DNA from 2 places in the Bilifractor sp. HCP3S3_D3 genome. Region 1 is predicted to be linked to the other one. Evidence: predicted binding sites of a transcription regulator. Region 1 holds the regulator's gene; the other holds the start of a gene.
What was found. The regulator HrcA, encoded in region 1, represses chaperone genes, less so after heat shock. The targets are predictions, from matches to a motif close to TGTTAGCACTCNNNNNNNNNGAGTGCTAACA.

Region 1 (7,708 bases):
GGAAGGATCTTCTCGATAACATCTCTCGCGCCCATATCGAACATCTCGGATTTTTCTCTCTCCGTGCGCTTGCGGAAATTGTCGAACTCAGCCATCTGACGCTGCAGTCTGTCGGTGAGTTCTTCAATCTTCTCATCCTTCTTGTCCTTTTTTATCTTTTTCCCGGAACCGGATCCTTTCGCATTATCACCATTTTCCACAGAGCCGTCGCTTTTCGCCTCATCCTGCTTCTCTTTGGAATCAGATTTCCCGGCTTCATTCTGCCTTGCCTTCTCTTGGGTCTGATCCGCGGCTTTTCCGTTACGAACTCCGTCTTCCTTTTCTGTCTTCTCTTCCTTCATCGTATCTGCTTCTGCTGTACGTTTCTCTGTATCTTTTGCTTTTTCTTCGTTCATATGATTATCCTTCTTCATGGCTCTTTTTTCCTCTGCTTTCGGGTCTGCCCCGTCGGCGCCCCGCCTGCTGTTATTCACGTCTGCCATGTCTGTCCCGCCTTTCTGTTTTTATTGCTTCTAAATCTAATGTGAATCTCCGCATGGATTAATCACTTCTTCGTGTACTCCCGGATCCCGGTCTGCTAGGACTCTGTGCTGTCATCGATAATGTCATGATCGGACGAGGTCTCGAGCTTGGCGTCTCCGTTTCCAAAGAGAGCATTCATCTGTGATTTCAGCTGCTTCAGATTTTCTACTACTTTCTTATAATCCATTCTCCGAGGGCCTACAATAGCGACCGTTCCTTTCATCCCGTTTCCAAGATTGTAGTTTGCGGTGACAACGGAGCAGTCCTTCATGCCCTGAATCGGGGATTCGTTCCCGATATAGGCGGTGATCCCGTTCGAGGCTTCCTCGCCCGGAGCCGTCTCGCGGATCATCTCAGCCAGTTCCTTCTTATCTCCGAACGCGGTCATCAGCTCCTTGGCTTTTTTCGAATCCGCAAGTTCCGGATAGTCGAAAATATTTGTCGCACCGCTCAGATAGATCGGCATGTCCTCCTCTCCCGGCTGTATGGTCTCTGCCACTGCATCGATCACACTGCTGATGACTTCGCTATGAATGCCTGCCTGCTGCTTCATCCGAGTGATCATGTCCAGATTGATCTCGCCGATTGTCTTTCCGTTCAGCTCGTTGTTCAGAAGCAGATTCAGTTTCAGAATATCGTCTTCATCAATAGATTCCTTGAGGTCAATCATCTGGTTTTTGACCAGATTCCCCTGTGCCACCACTACCGCGAGAAGCTGTTTCTCATTGATCCGGGACAACTGAATGAACTTCAATGAGTTCTGATGATACGACGGTCCCGCAATCATTGTCGCATAATTGGTGTTCTGTGCCAGCACATCCACGACCTGCTTCAGTACCTTCTCCATACGATCCGTTTTCTGAATCATCAGCGTCTGTGCTTCAGCATCCTGATTTGTTTTCTGTATCAGCTCGTTTACATAAAGCCGATATCCCTTATCGGAGGGAATCCGTCCGGACGAAGTATGCGGCTGAATAATATACCCCATTTCCTCCAGATCCGACATCTCATTTCGGATGGTCGCGGAGCTTAGATTCAGGTCTGTGTATTTGGAAATTGTCCGTGATCCGACAGGCTCTCCCGTCTCCAGGTATGTCTGGATAATAGCCTTTAGAATCGTCTTTTTTCGTTCATCCAAATCTTCTCCCACTCCTTGGCTCCTTTCTTCCTTCTGAGGATTGATCTCCGGCAGGATCGTTCCCTTTGCCGGTTTGTCAGCACTCTAAATTGCAGAGTGCTAACGCCTATGTTTCATAAGATAGCACTGCATTATTTTTTTGTCAACTACTTTTGCTGTTGCGCGGTGAATGCGCGGTGAATTGAGCGCGGCGCTAATGGCAAATTATTTTCGGGTTAATTCTTATGGCAATTCATCGCAAAAAATATTTGAACAATCCTCCGGAAGGAATGACCTATCAGAAAATCCAACACTTCGCATTCGGCTGCGGCTCACTGTTCGCGTAAAAAAAACAGGCCGTCACAGTTCCCTGTCTGCTCCAGCCTGCTGCCTGTCGGCATATAATACCGCGCAAGAGCGCAGCTTTATCCCTTGTAATGCTTCTGTTGAATCATTTGTAATGCTTCTATTAAAATGTCAGGGACTTGTCACTGCTTAGTATGTAGTATGGCATGTGTTCCTCGCCATATGTCACGTGTCAGATGTCCTTCGCCGCACTGACCACGTATCTGTTCCTGTCAGTCGTTCAGATACCCGGCTTCATTGTAGATCAATGCCATGAACTCCAGATCATCGTCCGAATTGTTCTCCATGCTGTGATACTGTCCGACCTCAATCACGCAGACGTCTCCGGCTGACACATGATAAATCCTGTGGTCATTATCAATAAAATCACCGTGGCCCTTCAGAATATAGTAAGGCTCCGTGTCATGTACATGCTGATGCCAGCCTACGCTTGCGCCTGGCGGAAGTGTAACCTTTGCGTACATCCTTCCATGCCCCATAAGCTCCTCCCTGGACACAATATGGGAAACCTTTGCTCTTCCTCTTCCTCCTGCAAGGCCATCTACATAAGTAACGTTCTCTTTACGGACCATTTCCTGTCCCCTCCTGTCTGGTTTTTAAAGCCGATGCACTTGTCCTTATCCTGAATATTGAACCCTGACCTGTATGTGTTGACATTCTGTTTTTTCTCAGACACGGATTGTGAGTATCCTGCCCGAGGAGTTATATTTTTCAAACTCTACTCCAGCTGCCTGAAACATCATTTTCGATGCAATGACGGAAGGTGTTTTGTCATACTTGTCGTCATCATAGATAACCTTCCGGATTCCCGCCTGGATAATTGCCTTCGCACATTCATTACACGGGAAAAGCGAGACATACAGCTTTGCCCCTTCGAGACTTCCACCCCGGTAATTCAGGATCGCGTTCAGCTCGCTGTGCGTCACGTAGACATACTTTGTTTTCAGCGGATCCTCGTTGCTTCTGGCCCACGGAAAGGCATCATCGGAGCAGCCTCTCGGAAATCCATTATAGCCGATGGAAAGAATCTTGTTGTCCTGGCTCACGATACAGCATCCCACCTGGGAATTCGGATCCTTGGAACGCATGCCTGCCAGCTTGGCAACTGCCATAAAATACTCATCCCAGGAAATATAATCTTTTCGCTTATCTGACATCGTTCCTCCAGCATTCTGTGTATAAGCCCTTCGAAAACGCAGACAGATCGCCTGTAGGATCGCAAGTGTACGAAGCATGGGCAATCCGCAGCTTATACCGTGTGTATCCCCGTTCACAACATGTCGGCGCTTTACTTTGTTCCGAAAATTCTGTCTCCCGCGTCGCCGAGTCCGGGCACAATGTATCCTTGTTCATTCAGATGATCGTCCAGCGCGCCTACCACGATGGATACATCCGGATGTTCCTTCTTCAGGCGCTCCAGTCCCTGCGGTGCCGCAATGATACAGAGAAAATGAATTTTCTGGCATCCATGCTTTTTCAGCTGACGAATCGCGTCACAGGCAGAGCCTCCGGTCGCCAGCATCGGATCTACCACAAAAACCTCACGTTCTTCAATGTCGGAGGGGAGCTTGCAGTAATACTCCACCGGCTGAAGAGATTCCGGATCTCTGTACATGCCGATGTGTCCGACCTTTGCGGCGGGGATCAGCGTCTGGATACCGGAAACCATTCCCAGACCCGCACGAAGAATCGGTACGATGGCCAGCTTCTTGCCGGCCAGTCTCTGAACGGTTGTTTTTGTGATCGGTGTCTGAATCTCTACGTCCTCAAGAGGAATACTGCGTGTTGACTCATAGCACTCCAACATGGCAATCTCGGAGATAATCTCGCGAAATTCCTTGGTCCCCGTACTTTCCTCGCGGATGATTCCGATTTTATGCTTGATCAGCGGATGATCCATAATAATTACTTTTCCCATTTTTCTTCCTTTCCACTCATATAACTGCAAGACACAGGTTCCTCACAAACGATCTGTCTCCATCCGGACACAGGTGCAGCATTCTCCGGCGAATTACCGCTTCCTTCCGGCATCCAGGTCCTTTGCATTACTGTTTCCACGAGTTGTGCCTCTGCAACATGCAGCGGGCTCTCTTCCGGCAATCCGATTTTCGCCTCGTTACTGTTCCTCTTCAATCTTACGGATCCTTCGGATATGTCTCTCCCCCTCCGAGAACGGTGTGTCGAGGAACGCGTCTACAATTCCGCACGCAACTCCGGGTCCCGTGACTCTTCCGCCCATCGCAAGGATATTTGCATCGTTATGCTCCCGCGTTGCCCTCGCCATATACTCGTTCGTGCAGAGTGCGCAGCGGATTCCCTTCATCTTATTTGCAGTGATCGAGATGCCGATTCCGGTACCGCAGATCAGGATTCCCTTCTCGCAGCTTCCATCCTGAACAGCGTGCCCGACCTTGTGGGCATAATCCGGGTAATCGACAGATTCTTCGCTGAAACATCCAAAATCCCTGTATGCGATTCCCTTAGCATCAAGATGAGTTTTGACCTCCTGCATCAGCCGGTAACCGCCATGGTCACATCCAAGTGCTATCATTTTGTCCTCCTTCTCTGCAGCACGCATGTGCTGATCTGTATCTGCCTCTTTCTGAAAACCCGGTCAGGCACCTCTCACGCCTGAATCACTTCATGGCCGGCCGCCTTGATCAGACGATTCATGATTGCCTGACCCATTCTCGGTGTCTCAAAGGATTCTGTATAGATATAGTCAACCCCGTCAGCATCGAAGTCCCGCAGAATCTCATATAGATGGTGCGCAATCGTCCTGTCGTCTGCCCTGCTTCCAATACAACGGATATCTCCTTCTGTGTACCTGTCCCGGCTCTCCTCTGTGCAGATGATACCGACACGAAAGCCCTCTGAAAGCCTCTTTTCGGTAAGCTCCCGGATTTTTGAAAAAACAGCCTCCGGCTGTCCCTCTACGATCGCAAGATCTGCCTTCGGCGCATAATGCTTGTACCGCATGCCCGGCGCCTTCGGCCGCACATGAATATTCTCGGACATGATACCAGGGTCAACTGTGACCTCTCCGATCACCTTCTCCAACATCTCCTGATTCAGAAAACCCGGACGCAAAATGACCGGATGTCCCTCACTGAAATCCACAATCGTAGACTCCAGACCGATATTCACCTGACCTCCGTCAATGATCATATCGATCTTGCTGCCGAGATCCTCCTCCACATGACTGGCGAGCGTCGGGCTCGGTCTTCCGGAGGTGTTTGCGCTCGGCGCGGCAACATATCCGCCTCCCTGACGGATCATCTCCCTTGCAATGGCATTGTCCGGAAAACGGACCGCCACCGTATCCAGCCCTCCCGTTGTCTCATAGGGAACCAGATCGGTCTTCTGAAAAATCATGGTCAGCGGTCCCGGCCAGTATCTCTCTGCCAGTCTCCTCGCTCCCTCCGGGAACTCACGGATCAGCGGAAAAAGATGCTCCAGATCAGCGATGTGTACAATCAGCGGATTGTCCGAGGGTCTTCCCTTCGCGGCATAGATCTTTCGGGAAGCCTCAGGATCCAGGGCATTTCCTCCAAGTCCGTAGACCGTCTCCGTCGGAAATGCGACAAGGCCTCCCGCTCTCAGAATTCTTCCCGCCTCACGAAGGGCATCCATATCCAGGTTATCTTCCGTCATCCTGACAATTTTTGCTTTTCCAGTCTGCATGGATCGGTTCACTTCCATCCTTTAATAATCATCTTCGCGAAGCGGCAGGTCACAGTTCTCCCCTATCTCCGGGCTTTCGTTCACAATATCCTGAATCGTCTTGTAGGAATTCATGAACTGCTTCTGCACGCGGTTGAAGATCTCGACAACATTTGCAAGCTCTTCCTGGACAGCTTCATACTTCTGTTTCCCCTCGCGGTTGATCTCATCAACCTCCTTCTGCACACCCGCCAGAGTTTTCTGTGCCTCTACCTGCGCTTCGTCACGAATTTTCCTTGCTTCCGTCTCTGCCTCTGAGATTCTTCTCTGCTTCTCAGCCTCAGTCTCACGGTCAATCTGCTTTGCGCGGATCTTTGCCTCATAGATCAGGCTTCCGATTGTCTCATAATTATCGACATACGACTGATACTTCTCGCGGATGGTTTTCTCCATCTTGAGGATCTCCTGATCCCGCGCCTCCAGTGTCTCCTGAAGCTCCGCAATCTTTGCGTCCTTTTCGCTGATCTCGTTATCCTTCGCTGCAAGGGCTTTCTTCGCATCCGCGAGATCCCGGATTATTTTGCTCTTTTCCTGATAGGCATTATCCTTTAATCGCTGAAGCTCAGCCAGCACATCGTCCTTGTCGTACCCTCCAAATGCGGTAGTCTTGAACAATTCTTCATTTTCGGCCATAGCGGTTACCCCCTTTGATCGTATACTCCCGTAATCGAAACGAGATAAAACGCGCTTCGCGGGTTTTATCTCGTCTTCGCAATACCCGCCAAAAGCGATGAGCGCCCGGCTCACCGTAAGCGTAAGTAAAGTATAGCACAGCATCCCCGGATTTTAAATCTCGGATTCCATACCGACTTTTCTCCCTGCCCGTCCGCGATGCTCTGCTCACTCGCTGTCCTTCAGATAACTGCTGATGATTTTCCAGACATCGGATCGCTCGTAGCCGAGCCTCCATTCCGCAACACCGGCAAGATCCGCCTTGCGGATCAGTTTCATCTTCTCTTCGATGGATTTTTCATCCTCCAGCCAGATGCTGTAGGTCTCATCACCCACGGTGACACTTCCCGTGTTCTGACCGCTTTCCGAATCCCATCTTGTCTGGATACCGAGAGACTTCACCCACTCGTCCGCCTCGTCCATACCAAGAGCCTCACTCGAAGGTGCCTCTCCGGACACCGTTGTCCAGCCCCTCGTGTAAAACGGAATCGCGTTGATCACCTGGTCGGCAGGAACCTCCGCAAGCGTATCCTCAATGCCCTGCTTTACAAACGAAAGAGAGGCAACTGACCCCGCTTCGTCAGATCCCGCTGTATGCTCGTCATATCCCATAATAACAAGGTAGTCCACAGTTTTCGCCTGTTCAGCACGGTTCAGATATGCAGTATATACCGGAACATAATTATCCACGGAGACGATCAGATTTTTCGCATGAGCGGCAACGGAGAGTTCCCGAAGAAACTGCAGATACTGCGGCGTGTTCTCTGCGGTAACCGTTTCAATGTCGACATTGATTCCGTCCATTCCCGTGTCCTCCGCAGCCTGAATCAGCTGAGTGATCACGAGAGAACGGCTGTCACCGTCCATCAGTATGGTGCCGATGTCGGCCTTGCTTCCGCCCACGTCCTGCAGACATCCCCATACCTCAAGTCCTGCGTTATGCGCCATGTTCACATATTCCGCATTGGCGTAGGAAGTCAGCTTCCCTTTGTCATCGGAAAAGCTGAACCACGTCGGAGAAATCGTATTCAATCCTTCCGCATCCTTGGTCAGCTCGGTGAAAGAGCCCGTTCCATCATCATTCTCACTGCAATACTGCCAGGCGAGATTAATCTTCTGATCCGCGAACTTATGGTCAAAGATGAAGCGGGAGTCCGTGGTATGCTTGATCGTACCCTCAGGAGCTGTCTTCAGCTCGGACTTCAGAATATATCCGATAAATCCGTCACTCGTGGACACCTGACACCATTCATCCGCATTCCCAGTCAGAACAACGACGTCTCCTTCCTTCACGCTGGTCAGAACATC
Region 2 (7,708 bases), on a different contig from region 1:
GATGCTGTCGCAGATGATGCTTCAGTTGAAGTGCTGTCAGAACCTGTCTTCTGCTCTGTGACATAGCTGTTTAAAGCTGTCGTGTAGGATTCGATGGCAGAGAGGTCAAGCTCCGTCGTCGTTGCCTTTGCCGTAGTCGCCTGATTGTTCTTTACATTATTATATACCGCCCAGCTGAACCAGCCGATCAGAATACCGAAAACGGCCACAACTGCAACTACGGTCAGTCTCGTTCTGATCTTTTCTCTCCGCATGATTTTCTTGCGGTTCTTTTTCTCTTCCTTATATAAATCGACCTTTTCCTGACTCATTCCAACATACTCCTTACCTGTCTCTTGATCCGGGCTCCGGCTGATTCGGGCAGAAATTTCTCAGCATCTGCCATAATTCCTGCGTCGGCCCAATGTAAACAGTATACAACAATTCCAATCAAATGCAAAGCACAATCCGTAAATTCCCGGATTGTGAGATACCCGGAAGTCTATTATAATGGATACTGTATTTCGGAGGTTTTTACTATGATCGCATTACAGATTGAACATGTCGGCAGCTTCATGAATCACCTTCTTCTGAAGGAAACGTTCGACCGTTTTCTGGTCTCGGAGGCGCAGATCACAACCTTTACCACATTTTCCATCGACGGTCAGGCTCACCCGGAATATTATGAGGGCGACGCTTCAGATGACGGAATCACGAACAAAGTCACGAACCCACAGACACACCGGGAATCTCTTGTGCACTGGAGGGATATCCGATCCTTCTGCGTACAGATCCTGAAAGGCCGCAGGCTTCCTCTCTCCTTCCGTTTTGTCTTCCAGCTGAGTGCCGGACAGATCCGGCGTTTTATGGAAAAGAACGAACTGAATTACGATCCGGATGATATCCTTGGACTGTTCCTGAACATTCAATACCGGAATCAGACACTGACTGTAACTACCGGATCCTCCCTCCGGGTCTTTACGCTGGATCACTCCGTTGACCAGGCGTGGGACCGGTATGTGCAGAAATTTTTCACCGCCTGCGGGCTCGACTGATCACCTTTAAATTGTTGTTGTACAAATATCGGAATGTGTTTTTTTGTGTAAATACAAGGAAATATTTTATACGAATACCAGGAAAATGTTTTGCGCGAACACAAAAGGAGCGGGAAAAACGCCCACCTCGCGTTTTTATCCCGCTCTGCTTTCAATCTTGCTTATTCAGATTTCTTCTCGTCCTTTGATTCCTTTGAAGTCTTCTTGGCCGGTGCCTTGGTGTCCTTCTTCTCCGACGCTTTCACTTCTTTCTTTGCTGTATCTGCCTTTTTGATCTGGGCTTTTCCCGCTGGCTTCGCGTTCTCTGCAAGCTTTACCATGATCTCATTGCTCCTGCTGATGAACTTTGTCATCTCATCCGGAGTCAGAGCGCGGTTGCTGATAACTGCCAGATCATAAAGCTGCTCACAGAAGAGGCTGACATCCTCGGATGCCTTATGCTCGAATACATATTTCACAAGCGGATGCTTTGCATTCAGAACAAGTGTCTGCTGTCCCTCGAGTTCATCCACGTTGATGTTCTTGTCCGCCATTCCGTACATGCGCATCATCTCGCTATAACGGCGCATCTCCTCGGAGATCGTGACCATGGCTGAAACACTGGGATCCTTCAGATTCTCCACCCGGACGGACAGCTGACTCTTGTTCAGAACCTTGCGGAAGAGCTCCTGCAGATCCTTGCTCTCTTCCTTCAGAGATTCGCTGTCTTCCTTCATATCATCGGTGAGATCCGCATCGATTCTCTGGAAATGAAGATTTTCATTCAGCTGCTCCACATGGGAGATAAACGGAGCGTCGATGGTATGGACCAGCTTATAAGCCTGTTTCTTCTGGCTCCGGAACATGTTGATGTACTGGCTCTGCTGCACCTCATTTGTCACATAATAGATCGTGATCTTCGGTGCATCCTTCTTGTCGTCCTTCTGGTCCGCCTCACCGGATTTACTCTCTTCTGAAGCTTCTGCCTCAGGCTTCTTCTCACCATCGGCACCCGTCTCAGATTCCTTCGCATCTGCCGCTTTGCTCTTGTCTTCTGCGCTTCCCCCTGTTTTCTCTTCCTCAGTCTTTTCAGGAGTATTGGCGGCGATGATATCTTTCAGCGTGTGATACTTGCCGTCGAGATCCTCATAGAGGATGTAGTCCATCATTCTCTCAGAGAACTTGGGATCCTTCAGCGTTCCGAACTTGATGAACGGACTGATGTCGTTCCAGTATTTCTCATATTCTTCTCTCTTGGTCTTGCACATGCCTGAGAGCTTGTCCGCAACCTTCTTTGAGATGTAATCGGAAATCTTCTGCGCGAAACCGTCATTCTGAAGCGCAGAACGGGAGACGTTGAGGGGCAGATCCGGGCAGTCAATCACGCCCTTGAGCAGGAGCAGATATTCCGGGATAACTTCCTTAATATTATCCGCGATGAATACCTGGTTGTTGTACAGCTTGATTTTTCCCTCAATGGACTCGTATTCCGTGTTGATTCTCGGGAAGTACAGAATGCCCTTCAGGCGGAACGGATAATCCATATTCAGATGAATCCAGAACAGCGGCTCCTTGTAATCCAGGAATACATGGCGGTAAAATTCCTTGTACTCCTCATCTGTGCACTGACTGGGCTGCTTTGTCCACAGTGGATGCGTATCACTGATGGATACCGGCCGCTTCTGAATCTTTACCTGATTTTTCTCCGGGCTGGTCTCGACCTTTTCGGTCTCGCCCTTATCATTTTTCTTCTCCTCGTACTTCGCGTCCTCATGGATATGCTCAATGACAACATCGGTATCCTTGAGGTCCTTTTCATCGATGATCTCCGTCTCCGGCTCTTTCGTCTCATTCTCAAGATAAATTTCTACCGGCATGAAGGAGCAGTATTTCTCCAGAGTTTCACGTACCTTGTACTCGTTGGCGAATTCCAGACTATCCTCTGCCAGGTGCAGTGTGATCGTTGTCCCTGCCTCGGTACGGGTGCCCTCGCTCATATCATACTCTGTACCGCCGTCGCACTCCCAGTGAACGGCCTCCGCTCCCTCACGGAAACTCAATGTATCGATTTCCACCAGATCCGCTACCATGAATGCAGAATAGAATCCGAGTCCGAAATGTCCGATGATCTGGTCGCTGTCCGCCTTATCCTTATACTTTTCCAGAAATTCCGTCGCGCCGGAAAAAGCAATCTCTGTGATGTCACGGATTACCTCGTCCGCTGTCATACCAATTCCGTTATCGGTGAATTTCAGTGTTTTTTCCTTATCGTTAACCGATACTGTGATCTTCGGCTTATATCCCTCCGGAAGCCTTACCTCACCTACGGCATCCAGCTTTTTTCTCTTGGTTATGGCATCGGATCCGTTCGAAATCAGTTCCCGGATAAAGATATCCTTATCCGAATACATCCATTTCTTGATTATTGGAAAAATGTTGTCGCTGTTAATCGACAGATTTCCATGTCTCATTTCCATACTAATACACACTCCTTTTCACTTTTGATCCTTCATTTTCGTGACATATCCCCGTCAGGAAAATGGATATTTATGTTATCGCCGCTGATGATCCGCTGTCTGTGGAAACCCGACTTCGCGGACCATTCCGGCTGTGATTTCTGTCATTATGACCGGTATTCATTTTATACCCGACAAGTGTTATATTAGTACCCTTATTACAGAAAGTCAAGGAAAAATTAGCACTCGTTTTTATCGAGTGCTAGTAAGGTACTGTATAAGTCCAGTCGCAATGTTCTTGGCCCATGGGGAGCTTGCTCACCAGTGAGTAAGAACATTAGCGACGACAACAGGTATGAGCATGGAGCGATGCCAAGCAACGCGAGAATGATCATACCTGTTAGCGGCACGGAAGCTGCGAAGCAGCGAAGTGACGCGGGGACTTATACAGTGTGTGGCACAATGTATCGTATAGCCGGTACTGTATAAGTCCAGTCGCAATGTTCTTGGCCCGCGGGGAGCTTGCTCACCAGTGGGTAAGAACATTAGCGACGACAACAGGTATGAGCATGGAGCGATGCGAAGCAACATTATCCGCTAAAATCGCCTGACAATATTTTCTCAAGGTATTCCTCCACCGTCGACGTATGGTCACGGCTTGCGGCGAGAATTTCCGGTTTGGCATTGTCCACCGCAACCGGCCAGCCGACCAGCTTCATCATCTCCATATCGTTATAGTTATCCCCGAAGGCCATGCATTCCTCCGGCCGCACATCGAGCTTCTCCAGCAGTTTCCGGATTCCGGTTCCCTTATTCACATGAAGCGGCATGATATCGAGCCAGTCATTTCCGCCCGTAACAACCGTTGCGTATCTTCCAAATCTTTCCTGCCAGAACGCGATTTCCTCATCGGTAAGACCGTTCCTCTCGTAGATGGAAATCTTGAAATACGGCTCCTCCGTCTTCAGAATATCCGGCACCAGTGTGACATTGTTGCCGACCACATCCCGCATATGATAATAATAGCTCATGTCCTTCGGCTGAATGTAGCTTGTATTCACTCCCGACAGGAGCACCTCGGCGGACGGCGTCCCTATGATCTCGCGCATGATCTCCTGTCCCAGTGCCCGGTCCATGGTCACTCTGTGCACCATCTCGCCTTCATAGAAGCTGAGGCAGCCGTTCTCGCAGAGATACGCGATCTCGCTGCGAACAGGAGCAAAGAGTCTCTGCAGATTGGCATACTGTCTTCCGCTCGCTGCGAGAAAAATAATTCCTCTGTCAGTCAGCCTGTGAATCAGCTCGCAGGTATTGGGTTTCAGCCTTTGTGCGTCTCCCTGAAGCAGTGTCCCGTCCAAATCACTTGCAATGAGACGGATATTCGACGGAATTCTTATCGATGGAATTCTTTTATCTGACATTTTCCTTTCCCCTCGAATTAAATCGATCCACAAGATCAACGATCTCCATAGGATCATCGACAATATCGTCTGCCCGATATTCCTCAAGCTCCGTTCTCGGACGGAACCCCCATGTCACCCCGACGGTAAAAAGGCCTGCATTATGACCTGTGAGCATGTCGGTATTGGTGTCACCGAAGTACAGTGCCTCTGTCTTATTCACCCCGAACTCCCTGAGAATCTCATAGACCCCCTGCGGATCCGGTTTGATCGGCACAGTGTCGGTCTGTCCCTGAATATGGTCGAAGGTATCCGGTCCGAAGATTGCCGTCACCACATCGATTGCTCCCTGATGCATCTTGTTGGAAAATACAGCAAGGCGGATCTTCCGTTTCTTCAGTTCTTTCAGCATCTCCACAATGTGCGGGTAAGGTTTCACATGATACAGCGAATTCTCGACAAACCATTTCCGGCACAGCGGTCTTCCCTCCTCATAATGTTTCAGCTCCGGATCACCCGCATCCTTCAGTGCTCTTTTAAGTGCGTTGTCGAGGCCATCCCCCGCGTAGTAATTGTAATTCTCCACCGGCATCGCAGGAAGCCCGAAATGCTCCAGTGTCATATTGACCGGACGCGCAATGGACTCCTGCGTCTTCGTAAGTGTACCGTCAAGATCAAAAATACATGCCTTTATCATTTCCTGCTCTTCCTTTCTCTCTTCCGGAAATCCCCGGTGTGCAACACTTTCAAAGATCCCGCCTTCCAGGATTTTACTTCCTGCAGAGTCATCTTCATTCTCCGTTACTGACCCGGACAACTCCCGCCTGTTCTTCGTATCAGGATAACACAATCGAAGATATACTTCTTCATTATTTCTCCGCCATTAAGGACATTTTTTGCGAAACAGCATTTTCGGTATAAAAACAGGAAAAAGCTGCCGCACCTGCAGGAAGCAGTGATACAGCAGCCTTTTTGTAATGAATATCAGCGTCAGTCTGCGCCGGACTTCTTATGTCCTTGAAGACTTCTCCGGACTTCTTATGTCTTGAAAGTTTCTCCGGACCTCTTGTGCCTTCCGGAGTTTCTCCGGACCTCTTACGTCTTCTGAGGTTTCTCCGATTCTCTTATGCCTTCTGAAGTTTCTCTGATTCTCTTATGCCTTCGGAAGCTTGAAGGAACTCTTCAGCGATACGATTCTGCCGAACACCGGCTTTCCGGACTTCGACAGCTTCGCGTCAGCACAGAAGAAACCATTTCTCACAAACTGGAAGCTCTCATAGGGCTTTGCCTCTGCCAGAGCGGGCTCGACCACTCCCTGGAGAACCTCAAGAGAATCCGGATTGATATTCATCGTGCCGTCCTCATTGTACACGCCCTTTTCCTCATCGATCAGATTCTCATAGAGACGCATCTCCACAGGCTTCGCATCTGCTGCATTCACCCAGTGGATCGTTCCCTTCACCTTTCGACCGTCCGGGCTGTTGCCGCCGCGGCTCGCCGGATCGTAGGTACAGTGGATCTCGGTGATTTTTCCATTTTCATCCTTGCGGAAATCAACGCACTTTACAAAGTAAGCCTGCATCAGGCGCACTTCATTGCCCGGGAACATCCGGAAATATTTCCTCGGCGGATTCTCCATAAAATCATTCCGCTCGATATACAGTTCACGGGAAAAAGTAACCGTGCGGCTCCCCAGCGCCTCATTCTCCGGGTTGTTCGGAACCGTAAACTCCTCGGTCTGCCCCTCGGGATAATTGTCAATAATCAGCTTTACCGGATCCAGGATCGCATACATTCTGGGAACTCTGGTCTTCAGATCATCCCGTATGCAGTACTCCAGCATCGCATAGTCTGTGGAGCTGTTGGCCTTCGAAATTCCTCCAAGGCTGATAAACTTCTGTATCGATTCCGGCGTATATCCTCTTCTGCGGAGCGCGGCGATGGTGACAAGACGCGGGTCATCCCAACCATCGACAGTTCCGTTCTCCACCAGTTTCTTGATATATCTCTTACCGGTGACTACATTGGTCAGGTAGAGCTTCGCGAACTCAATCTGCCTCGGCGGGTGCGCAAAGCCCACGTTCTCCACCACCCAGTTATACAGTGGCCGGTGGTCCTCAAACTCCAGCGTACAGAGAGAATGGGTAATGCCCTCGAAGGCATCCTCCAGCGGATGGGCAAAATCATACATCGGATAAATGCACCATTTGTCTCCCGTATTCTGGTGATGCAGATGAGCGATCCGGTAGATAATCGGGTCTCTCATATTGATGTTCGCCGCTTTCATATCGATTCGCGCCCGGAGAACCTTTGATCCGTCCTCGAACTCGCCGTTTTTCATCCGCTCGAACAGATCGAGATTCTCTTCTACGCTTCTGTTCCGATTCGGATCATCCCTTCCCGGCTCCGTCAATGTTCCACGGTACTCACGAATCTCATCAGCGGACAGATCACTGACATAAGCCTTTCCATCGCGGATCAGCTTGAGCGCAGCCTCATACATTTTGTCAAAATAGTCTGATGCAAAGAACGGACCGTTGAACTTCGCACCGAGCCACTCCACGTCACGCTTGATTGCCTCTACAAATTCTCCCTTTTCCTTTGTGGGATTTGTGTCATCAAAACGGAGATTGAACTGACCATTATATTCCTTCGCGATGCCATAATTCAAAAGGATCGACTTTGCGTGGCCGATGTGAAGGTACCCGTTCGGCTCTGGCGGAAAGCGTGTCATAACCGTGTCATATCTGCCTTCCTTCAGATCTTTATCGATTTCCTGCTCGATAAAGTTCCGGGAAACGACTTCTCTTTCCGCCTCACCCGACCCCTGTTCTTTAGA

Region 2: htpG (molecular chaperone HtpG) is a predicted target of HrcA. The motif match lies at 3,707-3,737, and genes of this name have one in related genera.

The regions. Positions count from the first base shown of each region.
Region 1 is NZ_JBQHWP010000007.1:109,404-117,111, forward strand. It holds gene grpE (nucleotide exchange factor GrpE) at 1-395, opposite strand, end outside; gene hrcA (heat-inducible transcriptional repressor HrcA) at 578-1,672, opposite strand; gene ACTNDI_RS05990 (cupin domain-containing protein) at 2,218-2,577, opposite strand; gene ACTNDI_RS05995 (deoxycytidylate deaminase) at 2,674-3,162, opposite strand; gene upp (uracil phosphoribosyltransferase) at 3,294-3,923, opposite strand; gene rpiB (ribose 5-phosphate isomerase B) at 4,122-4,556, opposite strand; gene ACTNDI_RS06010 (L-threonylcarbamoyladenylate synthase) at 4,631-5,707, opposite strand; gene ACTNDI_RS06015 (hypothetical protein) at 5,711-6,361, opposite strand; gene ACTNDI_RS06020 (glycosyl hydrolase family 18 protein) at 6,569-7,708, opposite strand, start outside.
Region 2 is NZ_JBQHWP010000013.1:35,496-43,203, forward strand. It holds gene ACTNDI_RS09135 (hypothetical protein) at 1-311, opposite strand, end outside; gene ACTNDI_RS09140 (DUF5721 family protein) at 519-1,034, shown strand; gene htpG (molecular chaperone HtpG) at 1,196-3,490, opposite strand; gene ACTNDI_RS09150 (HAD family hydrolase) at 4,060-4,890, opposite strand; gene ACTNDI_RS09155 (HAD family hydrolase) at 4,880-5,566, opposite strand; gene ACTNDI_RS09160 (glutamine--tRNA ligase/YqeY domain fusion protein) at 6,023-7,708, opposite strand, start outside.